One region of the Halopseudomonas sp. MFKK-1 genome, then DNA from elsewhere that is predicted to be linked to it. Evidence: predicted binding sites of a transcription regulator. Region 1 holds the regulator's gene; each other region holds the start of a gene.
The links. The regulator FliA, encoded in region 1, starts transcription of late flagellar genes. The targets are predictions, from matches to a motif close to CTAAAGTTTNNNNNNNNNNNGCCGNTAA.

Region 2: a site for FliA is predicted at 1,672-1,699, ahead of O5O48_RS03755 (methyl-accepting chemotaxis protein). Genes of this name have one in related genera too.
Region 3: a site for FliA is predicted at 2,680-2,707, ahead of O5O48_RS12920 (methyl-accepting chemotaxis protein). Genes of this name have one in related genera too.
Region 4: a site for FliA is predicted at 2,125-2,152, ahead of O5O48_RS10640 (flagellin N-terminal helical domain-containing protein). Genes of this name have one in related genera too.

Annotation. Positions count from the first base shown of each region.
Region 1 covers NZ_CP114836.1:2,382,827-2,387,038, forward strand. The annotation lists gene flhF (flagellar biosynthesis protein FlhF) at 1-689, shown strand, start outside; gene fleN (flagellar synthesis regulator FleN) at 722-1,549, shown strand; gene O5O48_RS11185 (RNA polymerase sigma factor FliA) at 1,546-2,283, shown strand; gene O5O48_RS11190 (chemotaxis response regulator CheY) at 2,505-2,882, shown strand; gene O5O48_RS11195 (protein phosphatase CheZ) at 2,904-3,698, shown strand; gene O5O48_RS11200 (chemotaxis protein CheA) at 3,854-4,212, shown strand, end outside.
Region 2 covers NZ_CP114836.1:837,589-841,800, reverse strand. The annotation lists gene O5O48_RS03760 (efflux RND transporter periplasmic adaptor subunit) at 1-399, opposite strand, end outside; gene O5O48_RS03755 (methyl-accepting chemotaxis protein) at 514-1,605, opposite strand; gene O5O48_RS03750 (long-chain-fatty-acid--CoA ligase) at 1,893-3,590, shown strand; gene O5O48_RS03745 (methyl-accepting chemotaxis protein) at 3,606-4,212, opposite strand, start outside.
Region 3 covers NZ_CP114836.1:2,762,568-2,766,779, forward strand. The annotation lists gene O5O48_RS12915 (Na+/H+ antiporter family protein) at 1-439, shown strand, start outside; gene O5O48_RS12920 (methyl-accepting chemotaxis protein) at 964-2,598, opposite strand; gene rloA3 (retropepsin-like aspartic peptidase RloA3) at 2,867-3,490, shown strand; gene O5O48_RS12930 (DUF2058 domain-containing protein) at 3,524-4,051, opposite strand; gene O5O48_RS12935 (DUF2897 family protein) at 4,136-4,212, opposite strand, start outside.
Region 4 covers NZ_CP114836.1:2,271,816-2,276,027, reverse strand. The annotation lists gene O5O48_RS10640 (flagellin N-terminal helical domain-containing protein) at 160-2,040, opposite strand; gene O5O48_RS10635 (alpha/beta fold hydrolase) at 2,300-3,166, shown strand; gene O5O48_RS10630 (SDR family NAD(P)-dependent oxidoreductase) at 3,373-4,212, opposite strand, start outside.

The DNA of each region.
Region 1 (4,212 bases):
CGGTGCTGCGCGAAGAGCCGCTCGATGCCAGCGGCGTGATCGCGCTGGTCGGCCCCACCGGTGCCGGCAAAACGACTACCCTGGGCAAGCTCGCTGCGCGTTACGTGCTCAAGCACGGCAGTCAGCACGTTGCTCTGGTCACCATGGACACCTATCGTATCGGCGCACACGAACAGTTGCGCACCCTGGGCCGTATTCTCAATGTGCCGGTCAAGGTGGTGGACGAGCAGCAGGATCTCAATGACGTGCTGGCCGATTTCGCCGGCAAGCGCCTGGTTCTGATTGATACTGCCGGCCTGCAGGCCAACGATCCCTACCTGCGCGGCCAGCTCGACACCCTGGCCAGTCAGGGGCGTCGGGTACGCAATCTGCTGGTGCTGCCGGCGACCAGCCAGCACCGGGTGATGAAAGCGGCCTACCATACTTACAAGGCGTGCGGTCTGTCGGGCTGCATTCTGACGAAAGTGGACGAGGCCGCAACGCTCGGTGAATCGCTGGGGCTGGCGATGGAGCAGGGTTTGCCGGTAGCCTATCTGGCAGATGGCCAGCGCATTCCCGACGATATCAGCCGCGCCGTCGGGCATCAGCTGGTGAGTCGTGCAGTTAGTATGGCAGGTAATGATGCGCCGGCAGATCAGACCATGGCCGACGTATTTGCCGGTATGATGAACAGCCAGCGGGCCAGTTAAGCAATTTCACAGGATTAAGGTAATCAGCGCAGATGGGCAGCAAACATCCGGTTCAGGTAATCGCGGTCACCGGGGGCAAGGGTGGCATCGGCAAGACCAACGTGTCGGTGAATCTCAGCCTTGCTCTGGCGGAGATGGGACGGCGCGTTGTGCTGCTCGACGCTGACCTTGGTCTCGCCAACGTTGACGTGCTGCTGGGGCTCAAGCCAAAGGCAACGCTGGCCGACGTGCTGGAGGGCAAGTGCGATCTGCGCGACGTTCTGGTCACCGGCCCCGGCGGCGTTCGTATTGTGCCGGCCGCCTCGGGGGCCGCCAACATGGTGAGCCTCAACCACCAGCAGCATGCCGGCCTGATTCAGGCGTTCAGCGAGATCGGTGACAATATCGACGTGCTGATCGTCGATACGGCGGCCGGCATTGGTGATTCGGTAGTCAGCTTCGTGCGGGCGGCGCAGGAGGTGCTCGTCGTGGTATGTGACGAGCCAACCTCGATTACCGATGCCTACGCCCTGATCAAGCTGCTCAACCGTGATTACGGGATGACCCGATTCCGCGTGCTGGCGAATATGGTCGGCACGCCGCAGGAGGGCCGCATGGTGTTTGCTAAGCTCGCCAAGGTGACGGATCGATTTCTTGACGTTGCACTTCAGTATGTCGGAGCCGTTCCGTTTGATGAGGCGGTGCGCAAGTCAGTGCAAAAGCAGCGCGCGGTGTTTGAAGCTTTTCCGCGCAGCAAGGCCTCGCTGGCAATTCGCGCCATTGCACAGAAAGTTGATGCCTGGCCGCTGCCGGCCAACCCGCGAGGACACCTGGAGTTCTTCGTCGAACGTCTGGTGCAACCGACAGGGTCTGGCCTATGACAGCACAGGCTGGCGGATTGAGCATGTATACACGAGCACAGAGTTCTCGCGGTGAGCAGGATCGACTCGTCGAGCAGTATGCGCCGCTGGTAAAGCGAATTGCCTACCACCTGCTGGGGCGGCTGCCGTCCAGTGTGCAGGTGGAGGATCTAATGCAAGCCGGTATGATCGGGCTGCTGGAAGCCTCCCGCAAATTCGACTTCGGCAAGGGCGCCAGTTTCGAAACCTATGCCGGCATCCGCATTCGCGGTGCGATGCTGGACGAGGTGCGCAAGGGCGACTGGGCGCCACGCTCGGTACACCGCAATACGCGGATGGTCAGTGATGCGATGCGCGCGGTCGAGGCGCGGCTCGGGCGTGACGCCAAGGATCACGAAGTTGCCGCCGAGCTGGAGATGAGCCTGGAAGAGTACTATACGATTCTCAGCGATACCGCCGGCAGCAAGTTGTTCAGCTTTGATGATCTGCTTGAGTCGGGTGCGCCGGCAGATGTGCAGGGCGGCGAGGAACCGGCGTCCGGGCTGCAGGATGAGCGTTTCAGAGCGGCTTTGATCGAGGCAATCGACACGTTGCCCGAGCGCGAGCGACTGCTGCTGTCGCTTTATTACGATGAGGAGCTTAACCTCAAGGAGATCGGCGCCGTGCTGGGTGTCAGTGAATCCAGGGTCAGTCAGTTGCACAGTCAATGTGCTGCTAGGTTGCGCTCGAAGCTGATGAGCTGGCGAAATGATTGATTTTGTCGTCAACATCCGGACAATGCTCGGATTGCTCGACAGGTAGTGGCTTCGGGCCGGACGTCCAGGTGGCGTTTTCGAGGGTGCATCCGATCAGCCTGCTGGCTTCCAGCTGATTGATCAGAGCTTCTTTTACGGCTTGATTGGTTATTTGCGATGGGTTTTTGGGGTGCAGGCCTGCACATTCCCTGGTTTGTACGGAGGTCGACTTGGACAAGAATATGAAAATTCTCATCGTTGATGATTTTTCGACGATGAGGCGCATCATCAAGAACCTGTTGCGCGACCTTGGGTTTACCAACACAGCCGAAGCCGATGACGGCAACACCGCGTTGCCGATGCTGCAGAGCGGCAGTTTCGATTTCCTGGTGACTGACTGGAACATGCCCGGTATGAGCGGCATTGACCTGTTACGCGCTGTGCGGGCCGACGAGCGGCTCAAGCACCTGCCGGTGCTGATGGTAACGGCCGAGGCCAAGCGAGATCAGATCATTGAAGCCGCGCAGGCGGGCGTCAATGGCTATGTGGTCAAGCCGTTTACGGCTCAGGCCTTGAAAGAAAAGATCGAAAAAATCTTTGAGCGAGTTCAGGCTAAATAATAATCAACCGGGGTACAGGTTATGGCTTTGAGTAAGGATCCCGGCCAGGCGACCGCTCAGGAATTCGAGCATTCGCTGAAGGACAATGCGCACCAGCTGGTTGGTCACCTTGAGAGCGGCAACTTCGGTGAAGCGTTGCTGGTCATTCATGCCATCAATCAGGCACGCGACCGTGGTCTTTATCACGAAGTAGGGCAGCTCACCCGCGCGTTGCACAATGCCATCGTCAATTTTCAGATCGACACGACCCACGCGCTGGGTGGTGACAACGATACTTCCAAGATATCCGATGCCTCTGACCGGCTGGACTATGTGGTTCAGCTGACCGACAAGGCGGCCAACCGGACCATGGATCTGGTCGAGGCCAGCGTCCCCAAGGTCGCTGATCTGGGGCAGCAGGCGAACGCCCTCAAGGCAGACTGGCAGCGGCTGCAGCGCCGGGAGATGGCGGCGGACGAGTTTCGCGACCTCTACCGCCGGGTAGGCGAGTTCCTTGAGCAGACCGAATCGACCAGCAAGGATCTGTCCACCAATCTGAACGATATTCTGCTCGCTCAGGACTATCAGGATCTGACCGGCCAGGTGATCAAGCGTGTGACTACGCTTGTGCATGATGTCGAAGAGAGCCTGGTCAACCTGGTCCGAATGGCGGGACAGGTCGACCGCATTACCGGCATCAATCATGGTGAATCTCCCGAGGACGGAAAAAAATCCTCCTCCAGGGGTGAAGGTCCGCAAATTCATGCCGATAAAAGGGAAGACGTTGTTTCCGGTCAGGATGAGGTTGATGACCTCCTTTCCAGCCTGGGATTCTGATGTCAGCTGTAACTGCCGCACGCTGAGCGCGCGGCCGGTCTGACTGCTCAAGGTCGCTGCCTGGCAGCAACGTTGAGTGACTGCGCAGCGCCGAGATGGAAATTCAAGGCGGCATTGCGTGGCCTTCCGATAACACGCCCGAGGGGAGTGGGTGCATGAGTTTCGATGCGGATGAAGAGATTCTCCAGGACTTTCTGGTCGAGGCCGGCGAGATTCTCGAGCAGTTGTCCGAACAGTTGGTCGAGCTGGAAAACCGGCCCGACGACATGGATCTGCTTAACGCTATCTTCCGCGGCTTTCACACCGTAAAGGGCGGGGCCGGCTTTCTCCAGCTGGACGCCCTTGTTGCCTGCTGCCATATCGCCGAGAACGTATTCGATATTCTGCGCAAGGGCGAACGTACCGTCACGCCCGAGTTGATGGACGTCGTTCTTCAGGCGCTGGACACGGTCAATGGCATGTTTGCCCAGGTGCGAGAGAGCGAGGAGCCGACTCCTGCTGCGCCTGCTCTGCT
Region 2 (4,212 bases), 1.5 Mb from region 1:
CAGGGCCTGCTGGTCGGCCTGATGTGCCAGTTTTTCACTTTCCAGCTGCGCCCTGGCGTCGGCCAGTTCGGCTCTGGCCTGCTCGATCCGTGGCGTGATGTCGGCCTCGTCCAGCGCCACTACCAGCTCGCCGGCCTTGATATGACTGCCATCGCTGGCGGGAAGCGCGGCGATGCGGCCTGCCAGCGGTGCGACCACGGTAAAGCGACGTGGTGATTCCAGCTGGCCGTACAGGGTCAGGCGTGGCTGGAAGGCGTCAGGTGCAATGGCTTCGGTCGCAACCCGCCAGGCGCGCTCCTGGGTGCCCAGCGGCTCGGGTTGATCACGGGTGACGCGCAGCAGGATGAAAATGATGATTCCGACGACAACGATCAACAGCGGTGTGAGACGTTTACGCATTCCTTCTCTCTTGTTCTTTCCTGCGGGCGTAAGGGTCTCTCTGTATAGCGTGTGACGGCGATGGTCGCAATAGCGCTGAGTGTCGCGGCAGTGTCCTTGCGGACACTGCGCAGATCAGTGACTGCTGCCGATCTCCCGCTCGAGGCGGTCGAGCTGCTGGGCGACCTGGACACTGGCCTGTTCCATGTCCAGGAGCAGCCGGTGCAGCCTGTCATTGTCACCCTTGAGAGCGGCGTCGCGCGCCTGCAGACCGCATTCATGTACCTGGCGATGCACGTTTTCCAGCTGACGATATGCCGGCAGGTGGCTGTACAGGTCAGCTCCCTGGCCACGGTAATACCATTGCCCCAGGCGGCATTCGTGGTGATCGGTGAGTGATTGGCTCAGGTTGCCGGCGGCGATGCGCTGGTATAGATCCATCTTCCAGACCACATGATCGAGCTTAACGGTCGACAGAAAGCTGCGCGTGGCAGAGCTGTTGATCACCTGCTTCATCCGGTCGGCATGGTCGATGACCTGATGGGTTACCTGATCAATCTGCTGGGCAGAGGCGGCGATTTCCAGGCTGCTCTGCATGGATTCTTCAGCCATGCCGGACAGGGTCTGGCTCTTTTCCATTACCTGGGTTACCAGAACCTCAATGTTTTCGCTGGCGTGCTGTGCCTTCTCGGCGAGACTGCGTACCTCATCGGCTACCACGGCAAAGCCGCGACCCACTTCGCCGGCTCGTGCTGCCTCAATGGCCGCATTCAGGGCCAGCAGGCTGGTCTGTTTGGATATGTCCTGGATGACGGCAATGAAGGCACGAATGCGGCCGGCGGTTTCGTCAAGGCTGCTGGCAGATTCGGCATTGCGCTCGGCATGGTTGCCGACCGTGTCGGAGCGTGCCTGCAGGCTGCGCACCGCCTGCTGGGTCTGGGCGAATATCTCGCTCAGCGCGGTCAGGGTCTGTTGCTCATCCATCAGACGGCTCGCTGCGCCGGCCACCGATTCGCGCACATCCTGGACCAGATGATCACCCATTTCCCGGCAACCGAGCAGCTTCTGGGACAGGGTCTGCTCGCTCTCGGCAATGCCGATACGCGCATCGAACTGCCGTTGTCGTTCGTCCAGTTGTGCCGTCAGGGCGCCGAGTTGCTCCTGCAGTTGCCGGTTCAGTTCTTGGGATTGTTGCAGCTCTGCGCGCAATTGACGGCTTTTGAACACGTTTTGCTCCTGGATGGGCAGGGAGGGGTATAGGGACGATACTGTTATCGGGCCGACTCGGACTTGCTATCGGCCGAGTAACATCAAACTGTAATGATGCGTTGATTCGACTGGCAGATTATTGATTTGCGGCAGGATTTGCCTTGTCGCTCAGCGTTGGCAGCGGCTATGGCCCGACATATCCGCAGTCGATCAAGCTTCACCGGAGCACGGCACAGCGACTAGGGTTGGGAAAACAAAAAGCGCCCCGCGCCAAAGCCGCCCGGGCAGACAATGGAGAGCATGCTGTGGACACCGAATTGCGCTGGTTGAAGTCGTATCCGTCGGACGTGAATTGGGAGCTTGCCTATACCCCGGAGGCCATTCCGGCGTTGCTGGACGCGGCCGTCACCGAGTTCCCCGATAATCCGGCAATCGACTTCCTTGGCCACAAGCTTACCTACAGCGAACTCGACGCGCTGGTCTCCCGCGCGGCCTGTGGTCTGCAGAAACTGGGGGTTGGCCCCGGCGTCCATGTGGGGCTGTATCTGCCCAACTGCCCGCATTACTTCATCGGTTTTCTGGGTGTGCTGCGCGCCGGCGGGACGGTGGTGAACTATTCACCGCTGGATGCTGAACGCACCCTCGAGCACAAGATCGAGGACAGTCAGACCGACATCATGCTGACGCTGGATCTGGAGGCCTTTTACCCGCGTATGGCGAGCCTGATGACGCGCACTCGGCTGCGTCAGCTGGTCGTGGGCAGTCTGGTCGAGTTCTGTGGTGAGGTCAGTGACGAGCAGCGCCATCTGCTTGGCAAACCGGCGATGGTGGCCTGGGGCGATCAGTGCTGCAGTTTTGCCGAGCTGCTGGACAATGCCGGCGATTATCGGGAGCACCTGCTGGCCGATCCGGCCAACACGCTGGCTGTGCTGCAATATACCGGCGGCACCACCGGCGTCCCCAAGGGGGCGATGCTGACCCACGGCAATATCACGGCCTCCTGTGCCCAGCTGCGCGAGGTGTTGCGTTCGGCGATCGTGCCCGGGCAGGAGCGGGTGCTGGCAGTGCTGCCGCCGTTCCACATCTACGCGTTGATGGTGAATATGATCTTTGGCCTGCGTGCTGCCGCCGAGATCTACCTGCACCCGCGTTTTGACGTGCTGACGGTACTGCGCGAGATCAGTCAGAGCCGCATTACCACCTTCCCGGGCGTGCCGACCATGTTCATCGGTCTGCTCAGCCATCCGGAGACCGACAAGCACGACCTGTCGTCGCTGAAAATGTCCAACTCCGGTGGCGCGCCGTTGCCGGTCGAGGTCCAGCAGCAGTACTTCTCCCGTTCCGGTTGCGCCCTGCGTGAGGGCTGGGGGATGACCGAAACCACCACCAGCGGCACCTTTACGCCGCGCGACGCCCAGCCGCGCCCCGGGTCATGCGGTGTGCCGGTGCCGGGCACGCAGATTCGCATCCTGCCGCTCGACGGCGGCGAAACCGAGCTGCCGATCGGCGAGCGTGGTGAGGTCTGCATCAAGGGGCCGAATATTACCGCAGGCTACTGGAAGCGCCCGGACGCGACGGCAGAGGCAATGACTGCAGACGGCTTCCTGCGTACCGGTGATGTGGGCTACATGGACGAGGATGGTTACGTCTACATCGTCGATCGTACCAAGGACATGATCCTGTGCAGCGGCTACAACGTCTATCCGCGGGTGATCGAAGAGGCCATCTACGAGTACCCGGGCGTTGAGGAGGTATCGGTCATCGGGGTCGATGACCCCTATCGCGGGCAGGCGCCGAAAGCCTTTATCAAGCTGCGTGCCGGCGTCGAGCCCTTCGACTTCGAAACCCTGCAGGCGTTTCTCGCTTCGCGTCTTGGCAAGCATGAACGTCTGAGCGCGATGGAAATTCGCGCGGAGCTGCCGAAGACGCCGGTGGGCAAATTGTCGAAGAAGGAGCTCTACGAAGAGGAGCGCCAGCGGCAGGCCGCCCCGGCGACGGCCTGATCGCGATGCCCTGACTCAGGCGGAGAGCCGCTGGGTCAGGGTGCTCAACTCCCCGGACAACTCATGCAGGGACTGGCTGGCGCGAGCGGTGTTGTCGACTTCGCTCTGGTTGGCTGCGGCAATATCGGTGATCTCGGTGATGTTGCGGGTAATGTCCTCGGCAACGCTGGTCTGTTCGTCGGCTGCGGTTGATATCTGTCGGTTCATGTCGCGGATCGACTCGATCGCGACGGTGATCTGGGTCAGGCGCTCACCCGCCAGGTTGACCTGTTGCATGCTCGACTCGCTGCGGGTCTGACCGATGGCGATGGCCTTGACCGCTGCGTCGGCCCCGGACTGCACATCATTGATGATCTGCTGAATTTCAGCGGTTGATTCTGCGGTGCGCTTGGCCAGCGTGCGGACTTCGTCGGCGACGACAGCAAAGCCGCGTCCGGCCTCACCGGCGCGTGCCGCTTCGATGGCCGCGTTCAGGGCGAGCAGGTTGGTCTGCTCGGCGATCCCCTGAATCACATCCAGTACCTTGCCGATGCGATTGCTGTCTCCTTCCAGGCGCCGGATAACCTCGGTGGTCTGGGTGATCTGTGCCAGCATGTCCTGCATCGCCTGGATCGTGTGCTGC
Region 3 (4,212 bases), 380 kb from region 1:
GATCGGCTTTATCATGATTGCCGCCGCCGGCTTTGCCGAAGTAATGCGGGCTACCGGCGCCATCGGGACACTGGTCGACAGCTCTGCGGCAGTGATTGGCGATAATCGTGCGCTGGCGGCGCTGCTGATGTTGCTGGTCGGGTTGCTGATTACCATGGGTATCGGTTCGTCGTTCTCGACCATTCCGATCATCGCGGCAATCTATGTACCGCTGGCAATGCAGTTGGGCTTCAGCCCGGCGGCGATTGTTGCTCTGGTCGGTACTGCTGCGGCGCTGGGTGATGCCGGTTCCCCCGCGTCTGACTCGACCCTCGGCCCGACTGCGGGTCTGAACGTGGATGGGCAGCACAACCACATCTGGGACACCGTGGTGCCGACCTTTATCCACTACAACCTGCCGCTGATCATTTTCGGCTGGATTGCGGTGATGGTGCTGTAACGCATCGAGGTGAAAAAAAGCCCTGCTCGGGAAACCGGGCAGGGCTTTTTTGTGGTTATTGGCGGAATGCCAGGGGCAAAAACTGTCGTGCTGTTTCCTGATGCGATATGCGAGGGGGTAGGCGGCGCGCAAGCAGATGTTTGATTTGTTCAGCATTGTGCTGCCACCGAGTCCCCATTTCGCCTTCACGGCGAGCCAAGGGGGGCTGCTTGCCCAGCCCCCCTTGGCGATCCCCCCGGGCACCCGGCTACGCGGCCCTGCGGGTTCGCTGCGTTGCTCCGCTTGGCAGGGGCCGGCAGAACTCGGCTCTGCGAGCCTCAGACAGGCTGCCGTCCTGTTTCCTGCCAACCCTGCGCTACTCGCCCGCGTAAACGGGACGAACCCCGGTGCACACTTCATCATTCGAGTATTCGGTTAACTGCCCTGGAATACGCGCTTGTCGCATTCCCACGGGCTGACTCGATGAATCACAAAAAAGCCCAGCCCGGGAATCCGGGCTGGGCTTTTTCGCTGCAGCAGTCCAATCAGATTCTGAAGCGGCGCACCAGCTCATCGATCTGCCGGCCCAGGCTGGCGAGATGTTGACCGGCCTGCGCGGTTTCGCGGGCGCCGTCGGTGGTCTCGCGGGCCAGTTCCGCCGCTTCGGTGACGTTGCGATTGACGTCTTCGACCACGGTTGACTGCTGGGTGGTTGCGCTGGCAATCGAGGCGTTGAGTGCGACCAGTTGCTGCATCGACTGGGCAATCTGTTCGAGTGCCGCGCCGGCTTCGTTCACCTGGTCTACGCTCGCCTGAGAGTGGCGGCTGCTTTCATTGATCACGCCGACGACCGTCTGGGTATTGGTCTGCAGCTTGCTGATCATATTGTGAATTTCTTCGGTCGACTGCTGGGTGCGCTGGGCCAGATTGCGCACTTCATCGGCCACCACGGCAAAGCCGCGACCCATCTCGCCGGCGCGTGCCGCCTCAATGGCTGCGTTGAGTGCCAGCAGGTTGGTCTGCTCGGCGATGTTGCGGATCACATCCAGTACCGAGGTGATTTCATGGGCATCGCTGGACAGGGTTTCCATATGCTGGACGGCGGTATTGACGCTGTCGGACAGCAAGCGAATCTCATGGATGGTCTGTTCGACCTGCTGGCGGCCGTTGGCTGCGCCCTGGTTGGCGTTTTCTACCTCCTGGGCGGCGGCGTTGGCGTTTTGGGCTACGTCCTGAACGCCGTAGGTGATTTCGTTGATGGCGGTGGCCATCAGCTCCATGCGTTCTGACTGGCGGCTCATGTCGCGCAGGCTGTTGTTGCTGATCTGGTCCAGCTGCTGGCTGGAGCTGATCAGTTGACGCGCGCTGTCACCCAGTTGGCCAATGATGTCGGCCAGGTTGCGGTTGAAGCGGTTGAAGTAACTGGCGATCTGCGACAGTTCATCGCGGGCGTCGTCGTCCAGGCGGCGGGTCAGGTCGGCCTCGCCACTGGCAATGCCGCGCATGGCGTTGACGATCTTGTCCAGCGGCTGGGAAATGCTCCGGCCGATGACAAACAGCAGCATGAACATGACCAGAATCACCAGGACGCTGACAACCAGTGAATTGATCAGCGCGTCGCGGAATTTGGCCTGCATGGCGTCAACATAGATGCCTGTGCCCACCATGTAGTCCCAGGGCTTGAAATGCTTGAATGCAGCGATCTTCTGTGAACCTTCCTCCTCGCCCGGTTTGGGCCAGGAGTACTGGAAGCTTGCGGTGCCTTCGCTGCGTGCCTTGCGTACCATTTCGGCGATGACATTGACGCCTTCCTGGTTGCGCATGGTGGAGAGGTCGGTGCCGACTGTCTGGGGAGCAAGCGGGTGCATGATCATGATGTTGTTCATGTCATTTACCCAGTAATATTCGTTCCCGTCGTAGCGCAGCGCAGCCAGTGCACTCAGGGCTTCCTTGCGGGCCTGCTCGCCGGTCAGTTCGCCGTTGAGCTCTTTCTGGTGATAGAAGGCCATGAGATCATGCGCAACCTCGACCAGATGGGTTGCCTTGACGATTTCGCCGTCGCGGATTTCCCGATGCAGGTTGGACAGCGAAAGCCCTTCTGTCATCAGGGTGCTGGCCAGGGCAATAATCATGATCAGCCAAACTCGCTGACTGATTCGAATGTTGCGCAACAGCTTCATGAAACCTCCGCACGCCTTGTGCTTGTGTCTATTATTTTTTTGTGGTGCCGGCAACGAATCCTGTTCGCAGTGGCCTTAAGGTTATCGGTTGAATACGTCAAAACCTGAGCGGTATTTTCCCGTCATCCGTGCTGGCGATTTGACTGCAAGCGAGCCGGGCTTGCAAGGGGTTATCTGTTTTTGTGATCTTTGCTTATAAGGTGCGCGGTGTCGCACGCTCTGTTTCGCCGGCTGCAAGGCTGGTGGTCAACCAAGGTAAGGGTATCTCATGCGGTCAGTAGTGAAAGTGGCAGCGTTATCGGTTGGTCTGTGGTGTGCCATGGCCGGAACGGGTGTGTCGGCGGCGGATGAGCCGGTTCGGTTCGGACCCAGAGTCGTCGGGTGGATCGAGAAGGGCCTCATTCTGCCTGAATACACGGCGGTCAAGATCAAGGTGGATTCCGGCGCACTGACCTCGTCGATGCATGCGGTCAATATCGAGGAGTTCGAGCACATGGGCCACGAATGGGTCCGCTACGATGTGCCGGTGCGTGATGCAGACACCGACGAGATGGTCACCATGCACTTTGAGCGCCCGGTGTTTCGCCGCATTCTGGTGCGCGGTGCGGGTGGGTCTGATCGCCGGCCGGTGGTCAAGATGTCGATCTGCATGGGCGACCGGGTTTACGAGGAGCAGTTTTCCCTGCGTGACCGGGGTGACATGAACTATCCGGTGCTGATTGGCCGCCGCACCATTGAGCATGTGGGGCTGATCGACGTTTCAAAGACCTTTATGCACAAGCCCAGTTGTTCCGAGGCCGACTACGATCAGGAGCGTCAGCGACAGCACGATCGTGAGGAGAAGGGGGCGGGTAACGAGCCGATGACTCCGGCTGGGGAAGTAGACGCCTGAACAAATCGGCCGCCCCTGGGCGGCCGATTTGCTTTACCACATCAGATCGTCGGGGATTTCGTATCCTGCGTACGGATCGTCCTCTGCAGGCGTTTCTTTCTTCACTTCTGCAACATGGACAGGCCAGTGGGGGGCGCGCTCGCGGACTTTTTCGGCGATGTCCAGGGGGATCAGCACGAAGCCGCCTGACAGCCGGGTAATGCCCAGGCGACCGCGGCTGAGCAGGCCGAACTGGTCCTCGGTAACGTGGATCTTCTTGATCTTGTTCTTGCTGACGAACTGATAGGGCGTTTCGCCACCGGTGCGATCGACCACGTTCTGTTCGATCATCTGCTTGGCCTGGGCTTCGGCCGCCTTGCGTGCGGCTTCGGCCTGGCGCTGCTGGTTCAGTTCGCGGTCACGTTCGGCCTTTTGTTCGCGGGCTTTTTGCGCAGCGCTGGGGCCAGCGTCACCAGCCGGCTGGGCCTTGGCTTCCTTCTTCTTGGCGCGTTGCGCCTGCTTGAGTTTCTTCTCGTCGACCAGTCCGGCCTTGAGCAGTTGAGCTTGTAGTGAATTGACCATGGTTTGTCAGCGTCGTGTAGATGCGGCGCCGCGGCGGCGCCTGGTTGAAGTCTGGCGTATCAGCGGCATAGTCTACCGCGTTGTTCAGCGCTTTTCTTCCTCGGCTTCCTCAGCCTTGAGCTGCGCTTCGCGGGCCTTGACCTTGGCCAGTGTCTCCGGGC
Region 4 (4,212 bases), 110 kb from region 1:
ACGGCGTGCGGAGGATTTGGCGGCGTCTGGTGGAGAACGCCGCAGGCTTCTCCACCAGACGGCCTTGAGGTCAACACCAGGCACAGCACAGAGAGAAGCCACAGCGGAGAACGCGTTGCGCGTCTCCACCCTACCCGGCAGAGCTCTGCGAAGGCGCCCTTAGCCGAGCAGACTCAGCACCGCCTGCGGCAGCTGATTGGCTTGGGCGAGAATCGCCGTGCCGGCCTGCTGCAGAATCTGGTTCTTGGTCAGATTGGCGGTTTCTGTGGCATAGTCTGTGTCCTGAATACGGCCGCGGGCGGCGGAAGCATTCTCGGCGACGTTCTGCAGATTGCTGATGGTCGAATCAAAGCGGTTCTGGATCGCACCAAGCGAGGCACGGGTAACGTCGATTTCACTCAACGCCGCGTCAATGGTGCTGATTGCCGCCTGGGCGCCCGCTGCGGTGGTGATATCCAACTGCTCCACCGAGGCATCACGCGCGCCCTCGTCCAACCCGCTGGCGGTTGCGCCATCGGTAAAACCGAGGTCAGTCAAACCGCTGTTGCCAGCCAACGCGCCCAAGGTAATGGTGGCGTCGGTGCCTTTGTCGGTGGTGACAAACTGCAACTTGCCTTCGCTGACCGTGGCGCGCACCTCACCGACCAGGGTCGCGTTACTGGCGATCTGCTGGTTGATGTTGTCGGCCAGCGATTCCAGCGTGGTGTAGTTGGCCTGATCGATATTGATGGTCTGTGCAGAACCACTACCAACAGCGATCGTAAAGCCTCCTACGTCACTGCCCGTACCCGTCGTATTCGTACGCCCCGCACCGAATACCTCGTCAGCGGAATCGCCGGATACCGTGAGAGCCTCACCGGCAAACGCACCTGTCTGCTGCAAGCTGAGCACACCGCCAGATTCGGAAACCATGACTCGACCAGCCAAACCACCGCCATCAATCTGACTCTGAATAGCCTGAGCCATAGTCGCGGCGCTGGCGTAGTTCTGATCCAACGTAATTGACTGCGACGTACCACCCAGATCAATAGACAAACTACCGGGACCACCGTCGGCAGTGACGATGCCCGGCGAACCAATAAAGGTGCCGAAGATTCCGCCAACCGCAAACTCGCTGGTTGGCGTCGGACTGAGCATTCTGAAGCCTAAGCGCCCGTCACCATTGTCAAACGCCTCAAGAGTTACACCGCCCGGACCATAATCGAGTAGCAGCTGCGCGTTAACAGCGTCAGCCAGGTCCGTCACCGTGTTATAGGTGCCCTGAGGAACCGAGATATCCTGAACCACCGCTGGCCCCGGAAACGGCACGGCATAGGATTGAGCAGTCATCGTATCGTTGGAGTTATCGATGGTGATCGAACCTGCGAATACGGTAGAACCGACAAACTCAGCGGTAGCGGGGTTGCCATAGCTGGTCTCTGCAACCCCAACACCCTGAACCGATGCCGCAGTCCCGCCTGCCGCTACCGTCAAACTCGCCGGCGCACTCCCTGCCACCAACGACGCTGCAGTCGCATCGCGCGAGCCCTTGGTGCCCAGATCAGTGGTACGGAAGCTGTCGATTTTGACGCTGATGGTTTCATTGGCCTGCGCGCCAACCTGAATATTTTCCGAAAAGCTGCCGTCGAACAGCGATTTGCTGCCGAACTTGGTGGTCGTCGAGATACGGTCCAGCTCGTTCTTCAGCTGTACCATTTCATCGTTCAGCGCCTTGCGCTCGGAGTCGCCGTTGCCGCCGTTGGCCGATTGCAGGGCCAGATCGCGCATGCGCTGCAGAATGCTGGTGGACTCCTGCAGTGCGCCTTCAGCGGTCTGCGCCAACGAGATGCCGTCGTTAGCGTTCTTGACCGCCACGCCCAGGCCATTGATCTGGCTGGTCAGGCGGTTGGATATCTGCAGACCTGCCGCGTCGTCTTTCGCGCTATTGATACGCGAACCGGACGACAATCGCTCCAGCGACGTCTGCAAGCTGCTAGACGAACTACCTAGATTACGCTGCGCGTTCAACGACGCGACGTTGGTATTGACGGTCAAGGCCATGGCATGACTCTCAGTGAAGACCGACTGCGAAATGATGGTAGCGCCGGCCCTGTTCATTAGCCGACGCACCGCCCCCATGCCAGCATTTCGGCACTACCGAAAAAAACTTTAGGCCGGCGTCAAACCACCAGCAGATGACACCCCGATGAACACAGACAAACGGCACCCCGATGCAACCCGCCTGTCATCTGACTGGGGTTAGCTGTGAGCACCCCGGTCGTCGCCCTGCGTCGGCAAGCCCACTGATATCGAGGTGCCCATGTACGCTGAGAAAGCTGTTGTTCGCGTGCACCGTGATTTGAAGGTGCACACCTGGTTTTACCCCAACCCGGCCAGCGACACGACCATCATTCTGGTCAACGGCTCGCTGGCGACCAGCGCCGCCTTCGGCCAGACGCTGCGCTATCTGCAGCCGCTGTGCAACGTCGTGTTATTCGACCAGCCCTACAGCGGTCACTCACGCCCGCACAATCCGTCGCTGCCGTTGATAGGCAAGGAAGATGAAGCACTGATTCTGCTGGACCTGATTGAGCACTTTCGGGCCGACCAGGTGATGTCGTTCTCGTGGGGAGGCGTGGCGACCATGCTGGCACTGGCGCAGCGGCCGGCGCGTGTTCGGCGGGCCGTCGTCACATCCTTCTCGCCAATACTCAACCCGCACATGCAGGACTACCTGAGCCGCGGCAGGATGCACCTGGCAGCCTGCGACCGCCAGGCCGTCGCCATGCTGATCAACGACACGATCGGCGAGTACCTGCCGCCGCTATACAAGCGCTGCAACTTCCGCCATGTCAGCAGCCTGGAGGAACACGAGTACAGCCAGATGCTGTTTCACGTGCGTCAGGTGCTGGAGCTGGATGCCGGGCAATACATGAGCTGTGTGCGCAACATCGATATACCGCTGCTGTTTATCAATGGCGCCTGGGACAAGTACACCAGCGCAGAAGACGCACGCTGTTTCGGCGAGTTGGCGAGCGATGCGCGTTTTGTCAGCATTGCGCATACCGGGCACTTTCTGGAGATGGAGCACAAGACGGCGCTGCAGGACACGCGCGCGGCGGTAGCAGGATTTGTGCTGGGCGATACGGCCGGCGCCGACAGACAGAAACTGGCGCTGGCTGGCTGAACTCCGGGACGGCCGAGTTCCAACTCGGCCATAGCGCGGCATTCCTGCCTGCTGGTCGAGCGGGCGCTCGACCTTCCCGGAAACCGCCTGCCCTGACGCTGTTGTATGACGCCGAGCTCCCGCCAGCGTAGGGACGCGACATGTCGCGTCCGCAAGTGCACCATGTCCAGGCCTGCCGCATGACCTGGATCTGCTGCATCAGAGCTTTACGGATTCAGCGAGTCGAATACCGTCTGCTCGTTGTCAGCCGCCTGAGCGCGCAGAGCGATCAGTTGCTTGATCTTGCGGTGCGGGAAGACATAGAACTGGTTGGCCTCCACCGCCTTGACGGTCATTTCAGCTACGTCAGACGCCTGAATCCTGCCTTTGGCAACCGCAGCCTTGGTCATCTCGGCACGCTTGAGTGCCGTTTCACTGAGGGCAACGGTATCAGCCTTGTCCGCCGGACGGTTACGCTGAGAGTCGGAAATACCGGTGGGGAAAAACGCCGGGCAAAGGCAGGTCACGCCGACATTGGCGCCAATGTCCTGCAGATCCAGCGCCAGGGTTTCGGAAAGCGCTACCACCGAGTGCTTGCTGACGTTGTAGACCGCCATGTTGGGGCCATTGAGCCAGCCTGCAGCAGAGGCGGTATTGACGATGTGACCCTCGCCCTGCTCCAGCATGATCGGGGTGAACACCTTGACGCCCCAGATCACGCCATAGACGTTCACACCCATCACCCACTCCCAGTCGTCCGGGGTGTTTTCCCAGGCGGCGCCACCGACGCTGACGCCAGCGTTATTGAACAGCAGGTGAGCGCCACCAAAGCGCGACTTGCACAGATCGGCCAGCGCCTGCACCTGTTCCAGCTTGGAGACATCCAGCCGCATGGTGGCGGATTCGGTACCCGGCGCCGCTTCCTCAACCAGGCGCACGGTTTCCTGCATGCCGCGCTCATCCACATCGCCGAGCACCAGCTTCATGCCGCGTGCCGCGCAGCACAGCGCCAGCTCGCGGCCGAGACCGCTACCACCACCCGTGATTACCGCTACCTTGCCCTGAAG